Regions from separate parts of the Oceanobacillus sp. M60 genome, predicted to be linked through region 3. Evidence: riboswitches for the same ligand, from Rfam matches in the RefSeq annotation. Region 3 holds a riboswitch; each other region holds the start of a gene.
The links. A riboswitch is a leader RNA that binds a small molecule or an ion and turns the genes downstream of it on or off. The one in region 3 is predicted to bind preQ1.
Positions count from the first base shown of each region.

Region 1 (7,811 bases), 160 kb from region 3:
AAGAAGCAGATAATCAAGATGAAGGGACAGACAGCCAGGAAGAGACAGAAGGAAATCATGAAGAAGAAGAGCATAACCATGATCATGATGACGAAGCGGTTTCCTTCGAGGATGTGCCGGAAAATATCGAAATTGAAGGGTTATCCGACCATTACCATACAGGCGATGTTTTTAAATTAGAGGCAGTAACAGAAGAGGAAGATTTGGATCATTGGCACTGGTACATACGTGATTCTGCTGAAGAGGAATGGACGGTGGCAGAAGATCAATACGGGGATTCTTATATGGGTGATGCAGAAGTAGATGGACAGGAAGTTCTTGCGGTTCTTTACGATGATGATCATAATCCAGTTGCCAAGTCTCCGGTTACAGAAATTACGATTGACGACCATGAAGGCGAGGATCATGAGCATGAAGATGGTGAGGAAGGCGATCATGACCACGATCATGAGCATGAAGATGACGACCATCATCATTAATCATATTATGAATAGAGGGCAATAAAGACTTATAAGCAGAAATGGATTATCGGCCGGGATATTATTATGAACGGATTGCCCAATAATGATTGAAAGCAAATAGAATGCTGTTTAAAAAGCAGATTCTATTTGCTTTCTTTTTATAGATACCCATGGCGGAGGAATGAACAGAGGGCTTCCTGCAGGTACTTATTTTTCAATCATTATTTTCTTAAAATTTGTATTTTAATTCCTGATAAAAAATATGCCAATGAAGTAAAAAAATAAACACATAAAGTAGAAGAAATGGTGTTCCAGCAAAGGAAGGATGTTATAATAGCTATGTACTTCAGAGCATGAGATGTACTTAGATTTACAACAGAAATTGAGGGAAATAAATGAGAAAGAAGATTGCAGGTATTGTCCTGGGTCTCCTGGTTATCTGCGCCATTGCAACAGGTATTTATTTTTACCAGAACGATGAAACGCAAGCAGAGGAGTATACCGGTGCACCGACGATTTTTATACATGGTTATAAAGGAACGGAGAATTCATTTGGTCATATGCTTGACCGTTTTGAAAATACGTACCAATGGGGAAATAAAGGATTTATCTACTATGTGACAGAGAACGGAGATATTGTCGATTATAACTTAAATAACGGGAGATATGCGCCCATGTTTGTACAGATTGTTTTAGAGGATAATCGTGCAAGCTTTGAGGAAAGTACAGAATGGATTGCGGCAGTGCTTCTTCATCTAAAGGAAAATTATCGAGTGGAGGAAGTTAACCTGGTCGGACATTCTATGGGCGGTATTCTTGCTGTGAAATATACGATGGAATATGCAAGGAATGACTATCCATCTGTTAATAAACTTGTAGCCATCGGCAGTCCATTTGATGGTATTTATAATGAAAGATATTTTGAAATTCATCAAGATGCAGCTGCAGAAGATTTGAAACCCGATTCGCATGCGATAAATATGCTGCAGCAGAATATGTTTCCTGCGGATGTGGATGTTTACAGCATTGCCAGTACAGGTGATTCCGTTGCTGTTCCGGAAAGTGTGAAGGCACTGAGGAGTATGATACCCGAACAAAATTTCAAAGAGACGATTATTGATGACCCGCAGCTGACACACAGTGCCCTGCACGAAAGTATGCAAATTGATAAATTGATTCATAGCTTTTTGTGGCAAGATTAAAGTGAATCAACTACAATGGTATAGGATTGATTTATCAAATAATCTTACTTCAGTTATGCGGAAATGCTCAACTGGAGTAAGATGAATGCCTGTTTTTAACAAAGTAGGAAAAGAATGAGAATATAAAGGTCAAATAGAGAAAAGCTTTTGACAAATTAAAGGAATGATAGCATGAATAAATACCATCATCTTTATGATCAATTAATTCAACATACGAAAAAAGAGAATGTATTGATGAATGAGCCGATTAGAGAACATACGTATACGAAATTAGGCGGGAAAGCGGATTTTTACATTACTCCGTCCACTTACGAGGAAGTACAGGCGATTATTCGCTTTGCTAATCAGGAAAATGTCCCATTTACAATGCTTGGAAATGGTTCTAATCTGATTGTGAAGGATGGCGGCATCCGCGGAATCGTTATGAACCTGCAGCAGCTGTCGGCTATTTGGAGAGAAGGAGGTAAAGTTATCTCTCAGAGCGGAGCAAGAATTATTGATGCTTCCCGTTTTGCTTTAAATGAAGAGCTTGCCGGTTTAGAGTTTGCCTGCGGTATTCCAGGTTCCGTCGGCGGAGCGCTATATATGAATGCAGGTGCATATGGCGGAGAAATTAAAGATGCGCTGGAAAGTACGGTAGTTGCGACAAAGGACGGCGAACTGCTGACATTAACAGCAGAGCAATTAGATCTCAGCTATCGCACAAGTAACATCCCGGACAACGGTTATATTGTGTTGGAAGCAACATTCGCGTTAAAGCCCGGGAACAAAGAAGAAATTAAAGAAATGATGGATGATCTTACATATAAAAGAGAATCCAAACAGCCGCTCGAGTACCCGTCTTGCGGCAGTGTGTTCAAACGCCCACCCGGTTTTTTTGCCGGCAAGCTGATCCAAGACTGTAATCTTCAAGGGAAGCAAATTGGCGGAGCAGAAGTCTCCACAAAGCATGCCGGTTTTATTGTAAATAAACAAAATGCAACGGCTTCCGAATATATTTCCTTAATTCAATTTGTTCAAGCGACGGTAAAAGAGAAATTTGATGTGCAGTTAGAGCGGGAAGTGCGGATTATTGGCGAGGATGTGGAAGGATAGCCTCATGGCACAGGTTCTGGCTGTGATAGAGGATGGCTGGGATAAAAAGAAAATTTGACATGCCTTTTATCTATTCTTATAATATGAAGTGTTATTTTAAACTTCAGGCAGAGGTTCTTAGCTTAAACCCTCTATAAAAAACTAAGGACAACTTGCGATTATCAAGCCGTGTTCCTTGGGAGCACGGCTTTTTCTATGTGAGGAAGTTTTGAACTGCAAGGTAATAGAAAATAACTGATTTCTGTTATCGTAATATATCTAAAGGAGGTGATGAGTATGGCAGGAAGAAGTGAGAAGGATCTTCAAGGAATTGAATTGCTGGGAAATAAAGAAACGAAATATGCGTTTGATTATACACCTGAGATTTTAGAAACATTTGATAATCAGCATCCAAATCGTGATTATTTTGTGAAATTAAACTGTCCGGAATTTACAACGCTTTGTCCGATAACGAATCAGCCGGATTTTGGGACGATTTATATCAGCTATATTCCAGATATCAAAATGGTAGAGAGTAAGTCTTTAAAATTATATTTATTCAGTTTCCGGAATCATGGTGACTTCCATGAGGACTGTGTCAATATTATTATGAACGATTTAATTGAGCTGATGGATCCGCGTTATATTGAAGTAAGAGGAAAGTTTACGCCCCGCGGAGGTATTTCCATCGACCCGTATTGCAATTATGGAAAAGCGGGGACAAAATTTGAAAAGATGGCAGAAAACCGGTTAATGCAGCATGATATGTATCCGGAAAAGATTGATAATCGATAGAGGGAAACTAAGATCCTTGCACCTTTGAAGAGAAGGGAACAGGAGAATGTATATTTATTTCACTGCCGTTTTTGTCGGCCTATTATTATTATCGAATATTTTGTCGGTTAAATTATTTGAAATGGGAAGTATTGTATTGCCCGCTGCAGCGATTGTATATGTGATTACTTATTTGATGACGGATGTCATTGGGGAAGTTTATGGAAAAAAGGCAGCTCGGAGAACGGTCCAGGCTGGTTTTCTCACACAGGTGCTTGCCATGGTATTTATTTATATTTCCATTCAGCTTCCGCCGGCTGCCGATTTCCAATCACAGGCTGCCTTTGAAGAGATTTTTAATGGGAGCTTCCGGATAATTTTAGCAAGCCTGGTTTCTTATTTTGTCAGCCAGCACCTGGATGTTTCCATTTTTCATACGTTAAAACAGCGGCATGGAAGGAAAAAGCTGTGGCTGCGTAATAATTTATCAACGATGACGAGCCAGCTCTTTGATACCGTCCTATTTATTACGATTGCTTTTTGGGGCGTTGTCCCGACATCTGTTTTACTGGGAATGATTGTCTCGCAATATATTTGGAAGTTTACCGTTGCAGCGGTTGATACACCATTTGCGTATCTGCTTGTCCGCTGGGCGCGAAAATATGAAGAAAAACATCAGTCGGAGTTATTGAAAGCTTCCTGATGAAGGAGAGGAAGTTTCATAAATTCTTATTTTGCATAACAGGAAAAAACCAGTCAATCCGGCTGGTTTTTTTAATACATTCGTAATATACGAAATCCTTTGCTCCCCTAAGAGCCTTTTCCTCTTATATTATTGCCTTTACGGAATATTTTTCCTTTAAATTATAAGTGAAACTTCAAAATTAAAATATTGATAGGTAACCCATTTGAACCCGTTTAACCAGAAACATAAAATATCTATAAAAACCTCAGCCGAAGCTAAACATGGCTGGGGAGGATTAAATATTTTTCGCTCACCCTCTAAAACGCTGCAAAAAGGATTGAACACGAGGGTTCTCTGAATGCTCGATGACCTCACTTGCTGTACCTTGCTCTGCGATAACCCCTTCATCTAAAAAGAGTACCTTATCCGCTATATCCAGGGCGAAGTTCATTTCATGCGTGACAAGAACCATCGCCATATCATCATTTTCTGCAATATCACGAATAACATTTAGCACCTCTCCGACAAGCTCCGGGTCAAGTGCAGAGGTAACCTCATCAAATAACATGATTTTAGGACGCATCACAAGGGCACGGGCCATGGCTACCCGCTGTTTTTGTCCGCCTGAAAGCTGACTTGGATAATTATCCAGTTTACTCCCGAGTCCTACACGCTCCAGCATTTCTATCGAGCGCTTTTTTACTTCGTTTTTTACTTCGTTTTTCACATGCATAGGCGCTGTCATACAATTTTCTAAAATCGTCATATGCGGAAACAGGTTGAAATGCTGAAATACCATTCCAATCTCACCGCGAATAGAGCGCAGATGACTTTCATTCGCATACACCCATTTTCCATTCTTCTCCATTTTCCACAAATTGCGGCCGTCTACGATAATGTCTCCAGATGTTGGCTGCTCTAATGTCATCAGCATCCGGATAATTGTTGTTTTCCCTGATCCGCTTGGACCAATGACAGCGACTTTTTCACCTGGATATATATCTAAATCAATCCCCTTCAATATCTCCACATTCCCAAAGGATTTATGAACATTTTGATAGGTAACGATAGGTTCTGGCATTATTGTATTGCTCCTTTGCACGCATTTTTTATTTCAACTTACTAAAAAAGAAACTTCTATCATAAAGAGATTTTCGAGTGATTCTCCGTGATAAACTTTAATAACATACATACTAGAGTTTATACTAAGTCCCAATATGGTACAAGCAAAGGGGAGTAAGTGGTTTCTTATATTGGAGGCGCAGTAACTTACAGCAAAATAGAAATTAATTGAAAAGGCATGCATAGTTTAATAGGATAGAATATAAGAAAAGATGATGGAGGTATATTATGGGGTCCTATATCGCAGTAATTGCTGTTTCGGTCATTGTGGTTGCAATGGTTATTATTTTATCCTTGGTTACATTATCAAAAGGGTATGGCTATAAGCATAAAATAGATCCGCTTCCTGGTGAAGAGGAGAAGAAGAATAGTGACGGTAACGGCAATGAGAAGAATCAGAAAGAAGAAAAGAAATAAGGTTATCTAGGAGAAAGCCATGAAGAGTATGGGATTATTTATGATTGCAGCATGTGCAGCTGCCGGTGTTTTATTTACTGTCTGTTCGCTGTATTCTACAAACCAAGTAATTTATGTAGCAATGGATGGAAACGATCAAAATGAAGGTACATTGGAGTCTCCCTTTCAGACAATTGCTAAAGCCAGCTCGGAAGCGGAGGCGGGCGCTACTGTATATATTCGGGAAGGGACGTATAAGGAGCCGCTGATCGTCCAGCACAGCGGCACGAGGCACAAGCCAATCTCCTTTCAAGCGTTTGAAGGGGAAGAAGTTATTATGGACGGCGAGAGTTTGAATACTGTGGATGGAAACCGTGCACTTGTTGTTCTGGAGGATAAAAATTACATAAATATAGAAGGATTGACTATCCAAAATGTAACGACAGATGCAATGGATGAAACGGTAATGGGGCTTTTCATCAGCGGTTCCAGCAGCCATATTACAGTGAGAGACAACTTTGTCAAAGGAATAAAAACGTGGCATGAGGAAGGGAACGGACACGGGATTGCGGTATATGGTACGGATTCAATGAAAGATATAAATATCATAGATAATATCGTTGAGGATTTAAAGTTAGGTACCAGTGAATCGATTGTGTTAAATGGTGATATTGACGGGTTTACGGTAGATGGGAATATAGTTCAGTTCAGTGATAATATTGGAATCGATCTGATAGGATATGAAGGTGTTGCCAATAATCCCGCTGCGGATTATGTCCGTAATGGGACGGTCCAAAATAATACAGTCCACCATATTTCCTCTTCTACAAATCCGGCGTACGATGGCGAGTATAGTGCGGCGGCTATTTATGTAGATGGCGGAAAAGATATTCTGATTAAGAAAAATGAATTATATGAGAATGATATAGGTATTGAAGCTACTTCGGAACATGCCGGGAAATATGCGGAAGGTATACAAATTATAGATAATCTGATTTCAAATAATCATTATACCGGAATTGCTATTGGCGGCTATGATGAAGAGAGAGGCGGCACTCGTGATACGCTGATTACGAAGAATATCCTGTATCAAAACGATACGAAAGACTTAGACGGCGGCCAGCTTCTGGTGCAGTATAATGTGCATGATAATGAAATAAAGGAAAATGAATTCACTGCCGGTCCATCGCGTATTTTTATTGCGAATTTCTTTCAGGAAAACAAAGATAATCGTTTGATTGAAAATATTTATTATAGAGAATCAGAAGAAGAAGGCATCTGGATTTGGAAGGGTGAAGAATATCGTTCTTTTTCTGCATTTACAGAGGCTTCCGGGGAGGAAGCCTCGCAATATATTGCGGAATAAAACGGGCTGTATTGTCTGTTTTAAAGGGGCATCTCCTGCTGTGAAGAACAGACGGTAATCCAAGCCATATTTTTTCCTAATCTAATAGAGAAGTTTTAGACCTCCCAAAATAGGTAATATTTTTATAAAGGAGGTTTCCAAAGATGGCACGAAAGAAATACTATGTAACAGTGGATACGGAGGAAATCCGAGAGGTTTCGCTACCTGAAAACGGAATTGAGTATGAAATATATGCGACACCGGAAGAGGTAAAAGAAGTGGAAGTTTTATTTGCCAGAAAAGAAAAAAATGCAAAGGATGCCGTTAAATTCGTAGGAAAACCATTTGATGAACAGCCTGTCGATGCCAAACGAGATAATTACGAGGGAGATTTGATTGCCCTCTACCGCAAATTATATGATTTAGGAACTGATAAAACCAAGAGCGAAATCAAGGAACTTCGTCTGTTTTAAAATAGGATGATAAAAAGAAATGCAGGCAGAAACTTTTTTTCTGCCTGCATTTCTTTTTGTGAAATATATTCGAATATAATAAATCAGACCATCTTATTCTTCTCCAACAGGAGGACGGTATCCCTGCTGCAACTCAGAAATGCTCAAACCAAATGTCATTTGCAGATGCGGGTAATCTGTAAAGCTATTAAAATCTCCGCCCCATTCAAAACCTAATTCCTTTGCAATGTCTGCAACTTCAAACCAATCAGACTCTCCATTGTTATTCCCATCATAATG
Region 1 is NZ_JBSSNH010000001.1:121,573-129,383, reverse strand. Features, by position in the region: gene ACW0TQ_RS00695 (hypothetical protein) at 1-479, shown strand, start outside; gene ACW0TQ_RS00690 (alpha/beta fold hydrolase) at 857-1,663, shown strand; gene murB (UDP-N-acetylmuramate dehydrogenase) at 1,835-2,758, shown strand; PreQ1 riboswitch class I at 2,863-2,909, shown strand; gene queF (preQ(1) synthase) at 3,035-3,532, shown strand; gene ACW0TQ_RS00675 (queuosine precursor transporter) at 3,579-4,214, shown strand; gene ehuA (ectoine/hydroxyectoine ABC transporter ATP-binding protein EhuA) at 4,507-5,277, opposite strand; gene ytzI (YtzI protein) at 5,547-5,735, shown strand; gene ACW0TQ_RS00660 (right-handed parallel beta-helix repeat-containing protein) at 5,755-7,080, shown strand; gene ACW0TQ_RS00655 (hypothetical protein) at 7,224-7,532, shown strand; gene ACW0TQ_RS00650 (M15 family metallopeptidase) at 7,626-7,811, opposite strand, start outside.
Region 1: linked by a shared signal. The riboswitch ahead of queF (preQ(1) synthase) and the one ahead of ACW0TQ_RS01490 (QueT transporter family protein) in region 3 are both predicted to bind preQ1.

Region 2 (7,811 bases), on a different contig from region 3:
TATTCGGTATGCGAGTGAGTAAAATTCCCAAGGGGACCGCAACCAGAATACCTAAAACAATCGCAGCGATAGAAATGTACATATGTTCTCCTGTTTTTTCGAGCAGCTCCCATCCATAGGATGCAAGTGTATCTCTAATAGCTTGCATTATTTTTTGCCTCCTTTTTATTCTATAGCAGTAATATCTTCTGTTTCATCGCCCCAAATAGTGTTAAAAACCATATCGGCAAGGGTCGCCCTTGTTACGATTCCTGCTAATTTATTATTATCTGTTACAACGGGTACGTAACTGCTGCCACGACGAAGCATACGATGCATTGTATCCCGGAGCAGGCTGTTTTTATCCACGGCATATTTTGCTGTATCCATCGCTTCATGAACATAGCTTTTCTTTTTATAATTGGAGTCGACCATTTCAATATCAATGTATCCTTTTAAAATTCCAGCTCCATCAACTACTAACAAGGAGTCGACACGATTGGCATGCATTTTTTGAATAGCTTCTTTTAAGCTGCTTTCTTCTTCAATCGTAATCGGGTTTGGATTCATAATTTGTTCAACGCGTGTTACTTCCGGGCGGCTTTCTAATAACCGGTCTTTTCCGATAAAGTCTTCTACAAACTCATTGGCCGGATGGCGAAGAATATCATCTGGTGTGCCGACTTGAACGATTTCTCCTTGATTCATAATCACGATTTTATCAGCAAGTTTTATCGCTTCATCCATATCATGGGTAACAAAAACAATCGTTTTATCCATTTCCTTTTGAAGTTTTTTAAACTCCTCTTGTAAGCTGTCACGAGTGATTGGATCAAGCGCCCCAAATGGTTCGTCCATTAAAATCAATGGGGGATTCGTAGCTAACGCTCTCAGTACCCCGATTCGCTGCTGCTGTCCTCCGCTTAACTCATGTGGGTAACGATCTAAATAATCCTCTGGCAGGTCAACCAGTGAAATAAGTTCTTTTGCCCGTTCTTTCTGTTTCTCCTTATTCCATTTTAAAAGCGATCCCACAAGAGAGATGTTTTCTCCCACAGTCATATGGGGCATAAGACCAATTTGCTGAATAACATATCCAATGGATCGACGTAATTGGACAGCATCCTGCTTGAGGACATTCACGCCGTCTACAAGAATTTCTCCCCCGGAAGGTTCAATTAACCGGTTAATCATTTTCATCGTAGTTGTTTTCCCGCACCCGCTTGGGCCGATAAAAACAACAAATTCTCCTCGTTCTACTTTCAGGTTCAGTTTATGAACGGAAGGAGTATTATTTCCTTCGAATTTTTTAGTTACTTCTTTAAATTCAAGCACTACAAGCACCTCCATTGCTTATTCCGTAAAACTAAAATTTAGACTTACTCAGTATAATAAACAGACAGGTAAAAATGAAAATCCGAAAAAAGCGATTTAAACCGTAAAATCTGTGCAATTTAAACTTTACAAAGTATACAGTGCAGTTTATCTTAGAATTGCTTACTTTTACGCTCATTTACTATCAAACTTGATTTTTCCAATTTTATTTAATCCGTGTTACAGTGACACATATACAAGTTAAAGGGGAGCTTGACGATGGAATCATTTTCAAATAATCAATTGCTTCAAGAAATCAAATCCTGCGAAGAACTGCTCACAGATCGAATCGCAGATAACATGGAAACGTTCGGCGTATCCTCGACAGTCGGACGGCTGCTTGGCATTATCTATATGAATCGCGAGGCAATGACATTAGATTCACTGGCTGAAGAAACTGGAATGAGTAAAACAAGAATGAGTCAGGTCATGCGACAGATGATCTCATTTAATATCGCTGAGAAAGAATACGTGAAAGGCAGCCGCAAAGATCATTACAATGTAGAACGCGATTATGCACAAACATTTATATCCTTATTTACAAGTAACTGGTCAGAGGTTGTAAAACGTAATACGAGTTTAGAACGCCGTCTCAGAGAACAAATTCGTCATTTAGAAACTTTTTTGACAGAGGATTCCTCAGAAGAAGTAAAAGTTCGAATGGAGAGATTACAGCAGGAGCTGGATGAATGGAATGCCTATTATAATTGGATAAATAATCTTGTTGCGTTTTTTGAAAGTGGCGAGATTTTTAACCATGTTCCTATTGTCACCCCAACCAAAAAGGAGGAAGCAAAAAATGAAGAATAAACGAATCATCACTGCAGCACTGACTGGTGCAGGTGATACAACAGAGAAAAGCAGACATGTTCCAATTACGCCAAAAGAAATTGCGGAATCTGCTATTGAATCAGCAAAAGCAGGTGCTGCAATTGCACATATCCATGTTCGTGATCCCAAGACAGGGAAACTCAGTCACGATGTGGCCCTTTTTAGAGAAACCGTGGAACGAATCCGTGAATCCGATACAGATGTGATTATTAATATTACGGCTGGCGGGGGCGGCGACTTTGTTCCAAATCTAGAAAATCCAACTTGTGGAGGAGAAGGGACTGATATTCAGACACCAAAAGAGCGTCATGAACCGGTCGGGGAATTGCTTCCGGAACTCACCACCTTGGATTGCGGCAGTTTAAACTTTGGCAATCAAGTTTATTTAGGGCCGGAAGACTGGCTTCGGGAGCACGCAAAGCTGATTAAAGAAAGCGGCGTAAAACCCGAAATGGAAGTATTTGATACAGGACATATCCGTCTTGCTAACCAATTAATTTCTGAAGGACTAGTAGAAGGAACACCAATGTATCAATTTTGTCTTGGTATTCCATGGGGCGCTGATGCGGATGCAGAAACAATCGAATATATGAAAAGAAGAGTGGTTGATGGCGCGCATTGGTCAGCCTTTGGTATTGGCCGTATGCAGCTGCCGATTGTGGCACAGGCTGCTTTACTCGGCGGGAATGTCCGGGTCGGTTTAGAAGATAACTTATATTTAGAAAAAGGTGTACTTGGTACAAATGAACAGCTGGTTGATCAAGCTGTCAGCATTTTAAATAGTGTCAAGCTGGAGCCGATGACGGCTGCAGATGCAAGAGAACATTTAAATCTTAAAAAATTTAATTCCTAAGAGGTGAAATATGGCGCAAAAAACAATGGCAGTTTTAGGAACCGGCGTGATTGGCAATGGCTGGATTGCACGCTTTTTAGCAAATGGTCATAAGGTCAATGCTTTTGATCCGGCTCCTGATGCAAAAGAAAAAACAGAAAAAATGATAGATGCTATTTGGACAACATTAGAAGAATACGGAATAAGCAACGAAGCTGCAAAGGAGAATCTGACCTTCTACAACGAGCTGGAGGAAGCTGTAAAAGAAGCCGATTTGATACAGGAAAATGTTCCAGAGCAGGAAGCCTTGAAGAAAAAGGTATTAGCGCAGGTGGATGCTGCTGCTAAACCGACAGCGATTATCGCTTCAAGTACTTCTGGATACATGCCTTCTGTCCTGCAGGAAGATTGTGTGCATCACCCAGAACGAATCATTGTTGCCCATCCATTTAACCCCGTTTACTTAATTCCATTGGTGGAAATCGCAGGAGGAAAGCAGACAGAGCGCAGTTATATGGAAAAGGCAGAGGAGCTTTATGAAAGCATGCATATGAAGCCGCTTGTGATGAAAGGTGAAATTGACGGCCACATTGGCGACCGGCTTATGGAAGCAATTTGGCGTGAAGGGCTTCATATTGTCAATGATGGCGTAGCGACAACGGAAGAGGTAGATAAAGCCATTGTCTACGGCCCTGGTCTTCGCTGGGCACTGATGGGACCATTTCTAACGCTTCATTTAGCAGGCGGTAAGGACGGGATGCGGCACATGCTTGAACAATTCGGCCCTGCATTGAAGCTGCCTTGGACCCGTTTAGTGGCACCTGAACTGACGGAAGAATTAAGTGAAAAAGTGATTTCAGGGACTGCTGAACAAAGCGGAGAGATTTCTATCGATGACCTTGAACATCGCCGGGACCGTTTCTTGATTAAATTAATGGGGCTTTTAGAGGAAGAAGGCTTCTGGCCGGCAGAAAGGCTGATCTCCTATGACAGAAAGTAAACAAGTATGGAAGGGCAATGTGTTACGTGCGTGGGTAGACTATAACGGACATCTGAACGATGCATACTACGCATTGATTTTCAGTTATAGCCTCGATGCTTTCATGGATGTGATCGGTCTGGATGAAGAAGGACGAAAAGCAAGTGCTTATACCATTTTTACGCTGGAAGCGCATATTAAATATGTAAAAGAGGCGCATGAAAACGAGGAGCTGCTTACAAAGGTCACTGTGTTGAACCGGGATGCAAAGCGTGTGCATCTTTGGTTTGAAATGAAAAACAAAGAAAATGATACTGTGGCAACCAGTGAACAGATGGTGATGGGGATAGATCAGTCATCTGGACGCCCTGCGCCGTTTCCGGAATCTGTTGATGTACGGATTAATCAATTTCCAAGACTGGCAAAAGAAAACTGGCCAGCAGGGGCAAACACGCTTATGGGGATTCGTGAGAAAAAGTAAAATATACAATAGCAGCTGAAAGCAGAATTTCATGCAGTAATCTGTAATGATGCTCCCTTTATCGTGGATAATGAAACGAATAAAGGGAGCTTTTGTAATATTAAAAAGAGAGAAAAAGCAAACACTGCAAAGCCAAACTGGTTGATGAAACGTAATTTCATGTTTGAAAAAAGAAATCAGGATAACATCATCAGGAAATATATGTTATACTGCCAATTGTAAAAGAAATTGAATAAAATCTACGATACAAAGTAGAAGAGGTTCTAGCTAACACCCTCTATAAAAAACTAAGGATACCCATACCGCGCCTTAGGTATGGTTTTTTGCATTTTTCGGGTGTTTAGAATTCTCTTTTTCAAATTGGAAAGGGGATTTTTTTATGGAAAAAAATAATCGAGCAGTTGTTGTATTCAGCGGTGGTCAGGATAGCACCACCTGTTTATTTTGGGCATTAGAAAAGTTTGAGCATGTAGAGTTAGTCACTTTCAACTACAATCAGCGCCACAGCTTAGAAATTGAGGTGGCAAAGGAAATCGCTGGAGATCAGGGATTGAGTCATCATATTTTAGACATGTCTTTACTGAATCAATTAGCGCCCAATGCGCTGACCAGGGAGGACATTGAAGTAGAGAATGCAGAGGATGGCGGCATACCGAATACGTTTGTTCCGGGAAGAAATTTACTGTTCCTTTCTTTTGCAACCATTCTAGCCAAGCAAATTGATGCCAAGCATATTATTACGGGAGTTTGTGAAACAGATTTCAGCGGATATCCGGATTGCCGGGATATCTTTACCAAATCATTAAATGTCACCTTAAATCTATCCATGGATGAAGATTTTGTGATTCATACGCCATTAATGTGGCTGGATAAGGCAGAAACATGGGAATTAGCGGATGAACTGCAAGCCTTTGATTATGTCAGAGAACGGACGTTGACCTGTTATAACGGGGTTAGAGGAGCAGGATGCGGAGAATGTCCTGCATGTCAATTACGCCAGCGTGGATTAGACCAATACTTAGTTAGAAGACAGGAGATGAATCAGTAATGTTCGGGTTTCGTATTGTCGAAGAGCTGCAAAAGCTGGATAAAGATATTCATAGAGAAGAATTGGCCTATCACCAAAAACGCGTGATGGTAAGTAAAGAGTTTTCCTTCGATGCAGCGCACCATCTTCATTGTTATGAGGGGAAGTGTAAGAATCTGCATGGACATACGTATCAGGTTGTATTCGGTATCAGCGGTTTTGTAGATAAGGTGGGTTTCGTAATTGATTTTGGTGATATAAAAGAGATTTGGAAGAACAAGATTGAAACATTTTTAGATCACCGTTATTTAAATGAAACATTGCCCAAAATGAACACAACTGCTGAGAATATGGTCGTCTGGATTTTTGAACAAATGGAAGCGGCAATTCAGGAACTCCCTAACCAATGCCAGGTGGAATTTGTTCGGTTATTTGAAACACCGACAAGCTATGCGGAAGCAAGACGGGAGTGGATGAATCATGCGTAAAATACCGGTCTTAGAAATATTCGGCCCTACAATTCAAGGTGAAGGAATGGTAGTCGGAAGAAAAACCATGTTCGTCCGAACTGCTGGATGCGATTACCGATGTGCCTGGTGCGATTCCGCATTTACATGGGACGGAAGCGCCAAAGAAGATATTGTTCAGATGACGAGTGAAGACATTTGGCAGCGGCTGCAAGAAGTAGGAGGAAGCTGCTTTGATCATGTGACGATTTCAGGAGGGAATCCGGCTTTGTTATCTGCTATTGATAATCTGATTGATTTGCTTCAGGAAAAGTCTATTGAGGTTGCACTGGAAACACAGGGAAGCCGCTACCAGGACTGGTTTGTAAAAATTGATGATCTGACCATTTCTCCTAAACCGCCAAGCTCTAAGATGAAAACAAACTGGGAGACGCTAGATGATATCATCCATCAATTGGAAATCAATGATCGATTAGCGCATGCCAGCTTAAAGGTAGTAATTTTTGATAAAGAGGACCTTCGTTATGCAGAAAAAGTGCATCAGCGCTATCCAAAACTGGCTTTTTTTCTGCAAGTTGGAAATGATGATTTAGAGGAAATCGAACCACAGCAATTATCCCGGCATTTATTAAATAAATATGAATGGTTAATTGATCAGGTAGTGGCATCCACAGTGCTGAATCGTGTTCGTGTTCTTCCGCAGGTACATGCATTAGTATGGGGAAATAAGCGGGGCGTATAGTAAGGGAGATTAAAAGCTATTATCCTATTAAAAAGGCAGTAAGAGCTGTCGCCTTTTTGATAGGGTAATCTTTTCTTTCACTTTCTGGCTTTTCTCCGAATGGACAGGAATCTAAATCAATAAAATAATCCCGCCGATTAACGGCACAGCAACCATTGCAATTTTTAATATCATTGGATTCAGACGAGTGGTGAATTTCGCGCCGATATAAGAACCTATAATTGTTCCGATAACTACTTCTGCAAATAATTTCAAATCGAGAAAACCGACAGAATAATAACCGATACCGCCTACCAGTGCGATTGGTATAATAACAAGCATCGTCGTGCCTGCAGATAGCTGAATCGACAAACCAAAGAATACTAGCAACCCGATTTGGATAAACGGCGTTGAGCCAATCCCGAATGCACCTGATAGTAAGCCGGTAATGATGCCGATCCCAGCAGCTGTCATCCAAAATCTGCTTTTCGAGGAACGGTTTTTCTCAGCAAATTTTTGTGTGGCAAACTTGCCAAATCCTGCTGTTACACGAATCCACAGCAATATGGCTGATACAATGAGCATTCCGGCAGTAAAAAATTTCAATTCACTTTCCGGGATAAAGCTTGCCAGCCTGGAACCAAAAAAAGCTCCAACTGCACCAAATAGCCCAGTTGCCAGCCCGATTTTTACCATGGTATTTCTTTCCCGCAGGTGACTGAGTGTGCCCGATAAGGATGTGAAGACCATTGCAGCCAGAGATGTTCCAAGCGCTGTGTGGATAGGAATACCAAAAACTTCCGTCAATATAGCAATAATAAATCCGGAACCGCCAGCCCCGACAAAACCAAGCAACAATCCAATCACTAACATCGTACATAAAACAATCAAAACAAAAATCCCCTTCTTTTTCTTTACTACATAAGTCATTATAGCATAGCGGGCGAGAAATTTTGGGATGAAGGCACTTGAAGTATATGTTGACAGTCTATTCAAGTTATAGTGAATACAGCTTTTACTATTATCAATATTATATTTTATTGACTCAACTTTCGCACATTAAAAAGTAACTTCATTTCTATAGAAACAGGGGTTGAAACACCCTTGACCAAGAATAAAA
Region 2 is NZ_JBSSNH010000002.1:47,057-54,867, forward strand. Features, by position in the region: gene ACW0TQ_RS04425 (ABC transporter permease) at 1-148, opposite strand, end outside; gene ACW0TQ_RS04430 (betaine/proline/choline family ABC transporter ATP-binding protein) at 166-1,314, opposite strand; gene ACW0TQ_RS04435 (GbsR/MarR family transcriptional regulator) at 1,573-2,163, shown strand; gene ACW0TQ_RS04440 (beta-keto acid cleavage family enzyme) at 2,153-3,037, shown strand; gene ACW0TQ_RS04445 (3-hydroxyacyl-CoA dehydrogenase NAD-binding domain-containing protein) at 3,048-4,016, shown strand; gene ACW0TQ_RS04450 (thioesterase family protein) at 4,003-4,476, shown strand; PreQ1 riboswitch class I at 4,728-4,773, shown strand; gene queC (7-cyano-7-deazaguanine synthase QueC) at 4,856-5,524, shown strand; gene queD (6-carboxytetrahydropterin synthase QueD) at 5,524-5,991, shown strand; gene queE (7-carboxy-7-deazaguanine synthase QueE) at 5,984-6,712, shown strand; gene ACW0TQ_RS04470 (sulfite exporter TauE/SafE family protein) at 6,824-7,582, opposite strand.
Region 2: linked by a shared signal. The riboswitch ahead of queC (7-cyano-7-deazaguanine synthase QueC) and the one ahead of ACW0TQ_RS01490 (QueT transporter family protein) in region 3 are both predicted to bind preQ1.

Region 3 (7,811 bases):
TAGAGTGCTTCACTGACAATATGATCGGCAGCCCCTAATTGCAGGCTGTATGCTTTCCCTGCCTGCAGAAGATGTTTTAAAAATGCCGCCAAATCCGCTCTTTGAGGCAATAAAATGGCAAAATGATAAAGCCCTGTGGTTTTGCCTTGTTTCGGCAGCACTCCTTCCGGCTGTTCCAGTATGATTAAAGCCTTCTTTCCATCAGCAGAAAGGATGGCCTGGTTTTCTGTCTCCTCCATCACTTGAAAGCCTAGAAAAGTATGATAAAAATCGAGGGAACGCTGTAAATTCGCTACTTGAATGGTTATATCTGATACATGCATTGTCGGAGATTCAAAAAATTTATTTTCCATATAGTATTAGTCACCTTTCTTAATTGATTTATAATTAACTAAAAATAATAAACTTACTTTATGTAACTTATTATAAATAAAGTAAGTACGATGGTCAAAATATTTGCAGGTTTTTCTTTTTGGCTCTTCACCAAAATCTATGGGTGACATAGTAGATATATATTTGCTGTAAGCGACCGCTACGGAAATACACTACGCTTTCCATGGGCCCCGAGCTCATCTCCTTTAAAGAAGACTTGCTGATTGGCAAGCCGGCAGGCGCAGACAGAAGCATAGTCGCACTTATGTCCCGCGCCTTCCCATAGGAGTCTCCGTGTTTTTCCTCCGCTAGCTTGTTGCTTTTATCACATTTAATTCTATTTTCCAACCATAGATTTTGGTGTTGATTCTTCTTTTTTAATGTTTTTTCAAACGGAAACATTTTTTTAAAACTGCCGTTGAGAGAAAACGCATGAACCCTTCCCTTTATGCCTGTCATTTGGGCAAGATTTTATAATTCATTTAATAAAATACCAAACGTATCACAATACAAGTTCCCTTGACGCTTTTTTTCGCATAATATATAATCCTTATAAGTTTACTTATATTTATTTATTATTTTGAAGGAGAGGTTCTTTATGAAGGTAAAACTGGAGCAGGTAAATAAAAGCTTCCCCAAAGGCAAAACGGATTCGCTCCATGTCCTGCATGATATCGATCTCCAAATTGAAGCTGGCGAATTTGTTTCTTTGCTTGGACCTTCCGGCTGCGGCAAGTCTACGATTTTGAATTTAATCGCCGGTCTGGACAGCCCGACTTCTGGAGAAGTATATGTGAATGATAAAAAAGTTAAAGGACCGGGGACTGACCGGGTCGTTGTTTTTCAACAAGGCGGTTTATTTCCATGGATGAATGTCATGGATAATGTTACATATGGACTGCTGTTGAAAAAAATGAGCAAAAAAGAAGCGGAAGAAAAAGCAATGGAAGGGCTTCGAATGGTGCATCTCGGAAATTTTGCGCATGCTTTTCCCCATGAATTATCGGGAGGCATGCAGCAGCGTGTAGCAATTGCGCGTGCTCTCGTGATGGATCCTGACGTTCTTTTGATGGATGAACCATTTGCAGCCCTTGATGAACAGACACGGCTTATTTTGCATCAGGAGCTGCAAGAAATTTGGCAAAAAACCGGAAAAACCATTCTCTTTATCACGCATAATATTCGGGAAGCACTCACGCTTTCAGAACGGGTATTGCTTATGAGCACGAGACCTGGAGCAATCAAAAAATCTTTCAGAGTACAGGCGGCGCGCCCGCGTAACCCATCAGATAGTGTAATTGTAGATTTAGAAACACGTGTGATGAAGGAATTGGAAGAAGAAATGGAAAAAGTGTTGAAGGAGGAGTTCGGGGATGATTACCGCCTTAAGACGAGCGCTGTTCGTGATCGTGATCGTGACTATATGGGAGATCATATCTAAAACCAACCTGTTTCCGACCTTTATGTTCCCTCCTTTGCTGATCCCGAATGATCCCGGCGGAGTCACGGTATTAAGCACCTTAGTGAACGGTCTGATTTCCGGGCAAATACTCGGAGCTACAGGAATGACGCTTGGGAGGCTGCTGCTCGGTTTTTCCATAGCAGTAATTTTAGGTCTGATTTTTGGGTACTTAATTGCCCGTTATAAATGGGTGGATGATACGCTTGGATTTTTTGTGACTGCGTTACAGTCCATTCCGAGTATTGTCTGGTTCCCTCTGGCTATTGTCTGGTTTGGACTTGGGAATGTAGCCATTTTATTTATTGTGACTATTGGAGCAACCTGGACAATGACAGTAAATGCAAGCACCGGATTTAAAAATGTGCCCAATCTTTATTTAAATGCTGCACGTACATTAGGTTCGTCGGGTACGCATCTTGTGCGGACCGTGATTCTTCCGGCATCTGTACCGCACATCATCTCTGGTCTTCGTGTTGCTTGGGCTTTCGCCTGGCGCGCAATCATGGCTGGGGAGCTTCTCGGTGGGAACGGCGGCCTGGGATATCTGTTAGATATGGGACGCTCCTTGCAATCGATGGATTTAGTACTTTCTATTATGATTGTGATCGGTGTCATCGGTACGATTATGGATAATCAGGTATTTCTTAGAATGGAGCGTTCCGTGGCAAGAAAATGGGGGGTTGGAGCTTAAATGGAAAGGATGAAGGATATGAAAAAGATATTATTCGGCCTGGGTGCGCTTCTTTTGTTAGGAGCGGCAGGCTGCGGCTCAGAAGAAGCTGCCGATGAAATACACATTGGATATTTTCCTAACTTTACACATATCACCACGGTAGTTGCGCTGGAAAATGGTTACTTTGAAGAAGAAATGGGAGAAGAGGTAAATATCGAAACCTCCACATTCCCGGATGGCAGTGCCTTTATGGAGGCTATGTCCACACAGGATATCGACATTGGTACTGTTGGCCCGTCTCCGGCAACAACAACTTATTTAAGAAATCCGGAGCATGAAATCATTGCCGGAGCGGTGAATGGCGGGGCTGTCCTTGCCACTCGTGAAGATTCAGGGATTGAAAGCGTTGAAGATCTTGACGGCATGCGCGTAGCCATCCCGACGATCGGTTCCACGCAAGACATCATGCTGCGAAAAGCATTAGATGAAGTCGGACTCGGAGTAGATGACGATGGTGGAACCATTAGCTTAGTACCGCAGGCGCCTGCCGATACATCCACGCTGTTCCTGCAGGGTGACGTTGATGCTGCGGCCACACAGGAGCCTTGGGGCGTATACCTGGAAAATCAGGCAAACGCCGACATCCTCCTTGATGAAGAAGAATTTGCATGGGGTACAGAATCAACAACAACTGTTGTTACTGCGCGAAAATCATTTACGGAAAGCAATGAGGAATTAACACAGGCCTATTTGCGTGCCCACGCCAGGGCGGTAGAATTTATTGAAGAGAATCAGGAAGAAGCAGTTGAATTATTTGTCAATCACATTGAAGAAACGACAGGCAACGAGTTGGATTATGAGGAGACGCTGGAAGCAAGCGAACGTCTCAATCCGACGTATGAAATCAACGAAGAAGTGCTGCAGGAAATGGCAACGATCAGCTACGAAGCTGGGTATATGCAGTCAGATGAAATTGAAGGATTGGTTAATCGGACATTTTTGGAAGCAGCACTGGAAGAATAACCTGATAACGACGAACTCCCGATTTGACAGCCGGGGGTTTGTTTTTAGTTTCGTTTCTTTTCCATGATGTCACTTCATTTATTTTGTCCGCTCCCTGTTAAACTTGTTTTTATGTTTAAAGGCTTCGCGTTTTCCAAATCATTACATATACAAAACGATTGTTTTCCTTCTTCGATACTGGTATGATAGGCTAGGTTCAACGTGGTTCGTAACCATCCCACGCTAAAAAACTAGGAGGAAAACAGGATATGAATATAAGGACACTTGTGATTAACGGGATTATTGCAGCATTGTATGTCGCCGTATCCCTACTGGTCTCCCCAGTTGCATTTGGGGCGATTCAATTTCGAATATCAGAGATGTTTAACCATTTGATTATCTTTGATAAGCGTTACTTTTTCGGCATTACGATTGGTGTATTTGCATCTAATTTATTTTCAATGGCAGGCGGATTGGATCTTTTATTCGGGACAGCACATACCGCCATATCTTTAGGAATTATTATTTTCTTAAAAAAATATATTAAAAACAAGCTGACACTGCTATTTCTAAATACATTGATTTTCAGCTTTAATATGTTTATTATTGCCTTTATGCTAAATATAGCTTTACAATTACCGTTCCTGCTGACATGGCTTACAACCGGAATCAGTGAATTGATTGTTTTACTGATCGGCATTCCGATCTTCTATACTTTATATAAACGGATACATTTTGATAAAATGATATAATACAGAGAAAAAGACGGTGGAGAATGTAATCCATCGTCTTTTTTAAGAATGGAGAAGTAATTTTTTTAATGATATGAAAAGCTTCCTGGGGCTCTTTCGTTCTCCATGCAATCAATCACAAGGAAGGGAATGAGTAAAATGATTATCCGAAATCAGAACGGCCATTTTATTTTTATAACACAGGTAGACCATGCTTCTGTATCTGGAGAAATAGTTAAAAATCTGGCCTCGGGTTATTTCGAGCATACGCCTTATAAAGATTCTGTTATCTATGCAGCTTATCAGCATGACTGCGGCTGGGAGGCCTTTGACAAGCAGCCTTTTTGGAATGATCAGGCAAATCGTCCCTATTCCTTTATCGATTTTCCAGACATACCAAAAACCGTCTTGTACACGCAGGGTATTGAGCAGGTCCAGGAAAAGGACAGGTATGCCGCATTATTATGCAGTGAACATTATAAGCGTTTTCTCGTAACATCCACGCTCCCTGAAGCAAAAGCGTTTGTTCAGCAGGAAGCAGAGCGGCAGGAATGGCTGATCAGCAGGATGGATCATTTTAATCAAGCGACGTTTGAAATGGATTATACGCTTTTACAGTTTTCCGATAATCTATCTCTGTTCGCATGTATGAATGAGCCGGGAGCCGCGGATAAAGACCTTCATCCTTTTTTTAAAAACGGGATATCCGTTTCAAACACCGCATCCTCCTTTCCATCTGCTTTTTCTGTCAGCTGGGAAGATAAGGAGACAATAACCATGGAACCTTTTCCATTCTCAGCAAACTTTCCAATTACTTTGCTGTATAAAAGTATTCCTAAAACAACCATTCAGCAGCAGGGATTGATGAATGCTTATGAGCATGCCTCTGTTTTATCAAAAACGATTAGGATAAACACCAAAAAATAAGGCTGGCAGCTGCTTCAGCCTTATTTTTTGGTGTTTTAAAAAAGGACCAGACGCATCCAGTCCCTTCTCTGCTTCATTCAATCTATTTTTACTCTTCTCCCCATACATAAGGGGTTTCTTGATACACATAATAATTCAGCCAGTTGGAAAACAGCAGGCTGGAGTGACTCTTCCAACGATGCTTCGGCTGTTTTTCCGGATCATTATTGGGATAATAATTTTCCGGCATAGCTGTATCGATTCCTCGTGCATGGTCTCTTTCATATTCTTCCTTCAATGTGTTTGCCATGTATTCTAAATGCCCGGTTGCCATAATATGCTTTCCATCCTTAGAAGCAAGTAAAAAGACTCCTGCGTCATCGGATACAGCAATCAGCTGCAGTTCAGGATGATTTTCGATTTCTTCCAAAGAAACCGTTGTATAGCGGGAATGCGGGGCTAAGAATACTTCATCAAACCCTCTTACCAGGCGTTCTTTTGGTGTTAACACATCATGTTCAAAAATCCCAAAGCATTTTTTCGGAAGCGGATGCTTATCAATGCCATAATGATGATATAAAGCAGCCTGTGCTCCCCAGCAAATATGCAGGGTGGATGTCACATGATCATTCGTCCAGTCCATAATTTCCTGCAGTTCCTCCCAATAATCCACATCGGTAAAAGACAGATGCTCTACCGGGGAGCCCGTAATAATCATACCGTCAAATGTTTTATCCCGTACCTCCTCAAAGGTCTTATAAAAAGTATCCAGATGATTCTGGTTTGTTGTTTTTGATTCATGTGAAGCCATTCGTAAAAAAGAAATGCGCACCTGTAACGGTGTATTTCCTAAATATCTTAACAATTGCGTTTCTGTTTTTTGCTTTTCCGGCATTAAATTAAGAATAAGAATACTAAGCGGACGAATTTCCTGTGCATCCGCGCGCTGTTCATCCATCACAAATATATTTTCCTCTTCCAGAATTTCTTTTGCAGGCAACTCTCTCGGAATTTTAATCGGCATTGTCTGACCTCCACTTTTTAAGCTTAACTTATTTCAAACGTTCTATTATCAATATGGAATATAACCGTACTGAATGTACAGCTTTTCCAAATTATTCGTCTATTTCTATTGTAATAGCTGGCAAGAAAAGTTCAAGTCCTCTCCCTTATTTTCCTTTAGAAAATCAAAAATGAATTGGATTTGAAAACATCAGGAGGAGCATTTTGTTCTTTTTGAAAATAGTCCAAACTCCCTTACGCTGCATTTTTTCCATCTCAGATAATAATCCTCCAAAGATACGATTAATTTTATTTGGATTGGCAATGCTAATGAGAAGAAATTTATAATGGAAATGAGGATAAATCTATGGCTGATAAAGAAAAATCCACGCACCAAACCAACATGGAAAATGATAAAACCTTAACTACCCGTCAAGGGCATCCGGTAACCAACAACCAAAATATCCGGACCGTCGGCAATCGTGGTCCTGGAACGCTGGAAAACTATGATTTCATTGAAAAAATTAGTCATTTTGACCGTGAAAAAGTTCCAGAACGTATTGTTCACGCACGAGGCGCAGGAGCGCACGGCTATTTTGAAACCTATGGAACGGTCGGTGATGATCCGGTTTCCAAGTACACCAGAGCAAAAGTTTTTCAGGATAAAGGGAAGCAGACCCCTGTATTCGTCCGCTTTTCAACAGTGGTACACGGCAACCATTCGCCGGAAACCGTTCGTGATCCGCGTGGTTTTGCAGTCAAATTTTACACAGAGGATGGCAACTGGGATCTGGTCGGCAACAATATAAAAATATTCTTTATTCGTGATGCAATGAAGTTCCCGGATATGATTCACGCTTTCCGTCCAGATCCCGTAACAAATATTCAGGATTCCGAGCGTTTCTTTGATTTTTGTTCCAATTCTCCAGAGTCCTTTCATATGGTGACCTTTATTTACTCCCCATGGGGCATTCCTGCCAACTACCGCATGATGCAGGGATCTGGTGTAAACACCTATAAATGGGTCAATGAAGCAGGTGAAGCAGTGCTGGTCAAATATCATTGGGAGCCGAAGCAAGGGATTAAAAATTTAACCGCCAAAGAAGCAGCGGAAATTCAAGGTGAAAATTTCAACCATGCGACACAGGATTTATATGACAGCATTGAAAATGGAGATTATCCAGAATGGGAGCTGCTGGTGCAAATCATGTCAGACGATGATCACCCGGAGCTTGATTTTGACCCGTTGGATGATACCAAACTATGGCCAGAGGATAAATTCCCATGGCTGCCAGTCGGGAAAATGGTATTAAATAAAAATCCGGAGAATTATTTCACCGAGGTAGAGCAGGCGTCATTCGGCACCGGTGTATTAGTTGACGGACTGGACTTTTCGGACGATAAAATGCTTCAGGGACGGACCTTCTCTTATTCAGACACACAGCGCTATCGTGTCGGAGCGAACTATTTGCAAGTGCCAATCAACGCAGCGAAAAAACGAGTGGCAACCAATCAGGAAGGCGGACAATTACGTCAGGAAAATGATAAAGCCCCGGGACAAAACCCGCATATCAATTACGAGCCGTCTGTACTCGGCGGTCTGGAGGAAGCAGAGCAGACCGGAAAAGAATATAAACCTTTTGTAGAGGGTCATCTTGTACGC
Region 3 is NZ_JBSSNH010000001.1:283,716-291,526, forward strand. Features, by position in the region: gene ACW0TQ_RS01470 (VOC family protein) at 1-353, opposite strand, end outside; gene ACW0TQ_RS01475 (ABC transporter ATP-binding protein) at 971-1,813, shown strand; gene ACW0TQ_RS01480 (ABC transporter permease) at 1,746-2,525, shown strand; gene ACW0TQ_RS01485 (ABC transporter substrate-binding protein) at 2,544-3,530, shown strand; PreQ1 riboswitch class I at 3,726-3,770, shown strand; gene ACW0TQ_RS01490 (QueT transporter family protein) at 3,779-4,261, shown strand; gene ACW0TQ_RS01495 (DUF3891 family protein) at 4,391-5,167, shown strand; gene metA (homoserine O-acetyltransferase MetA) at 5,256-6,170, opposite strand; gene ACW0TQ_RS01505 (catalase) at 6,516-7,811, shown strand, end outside.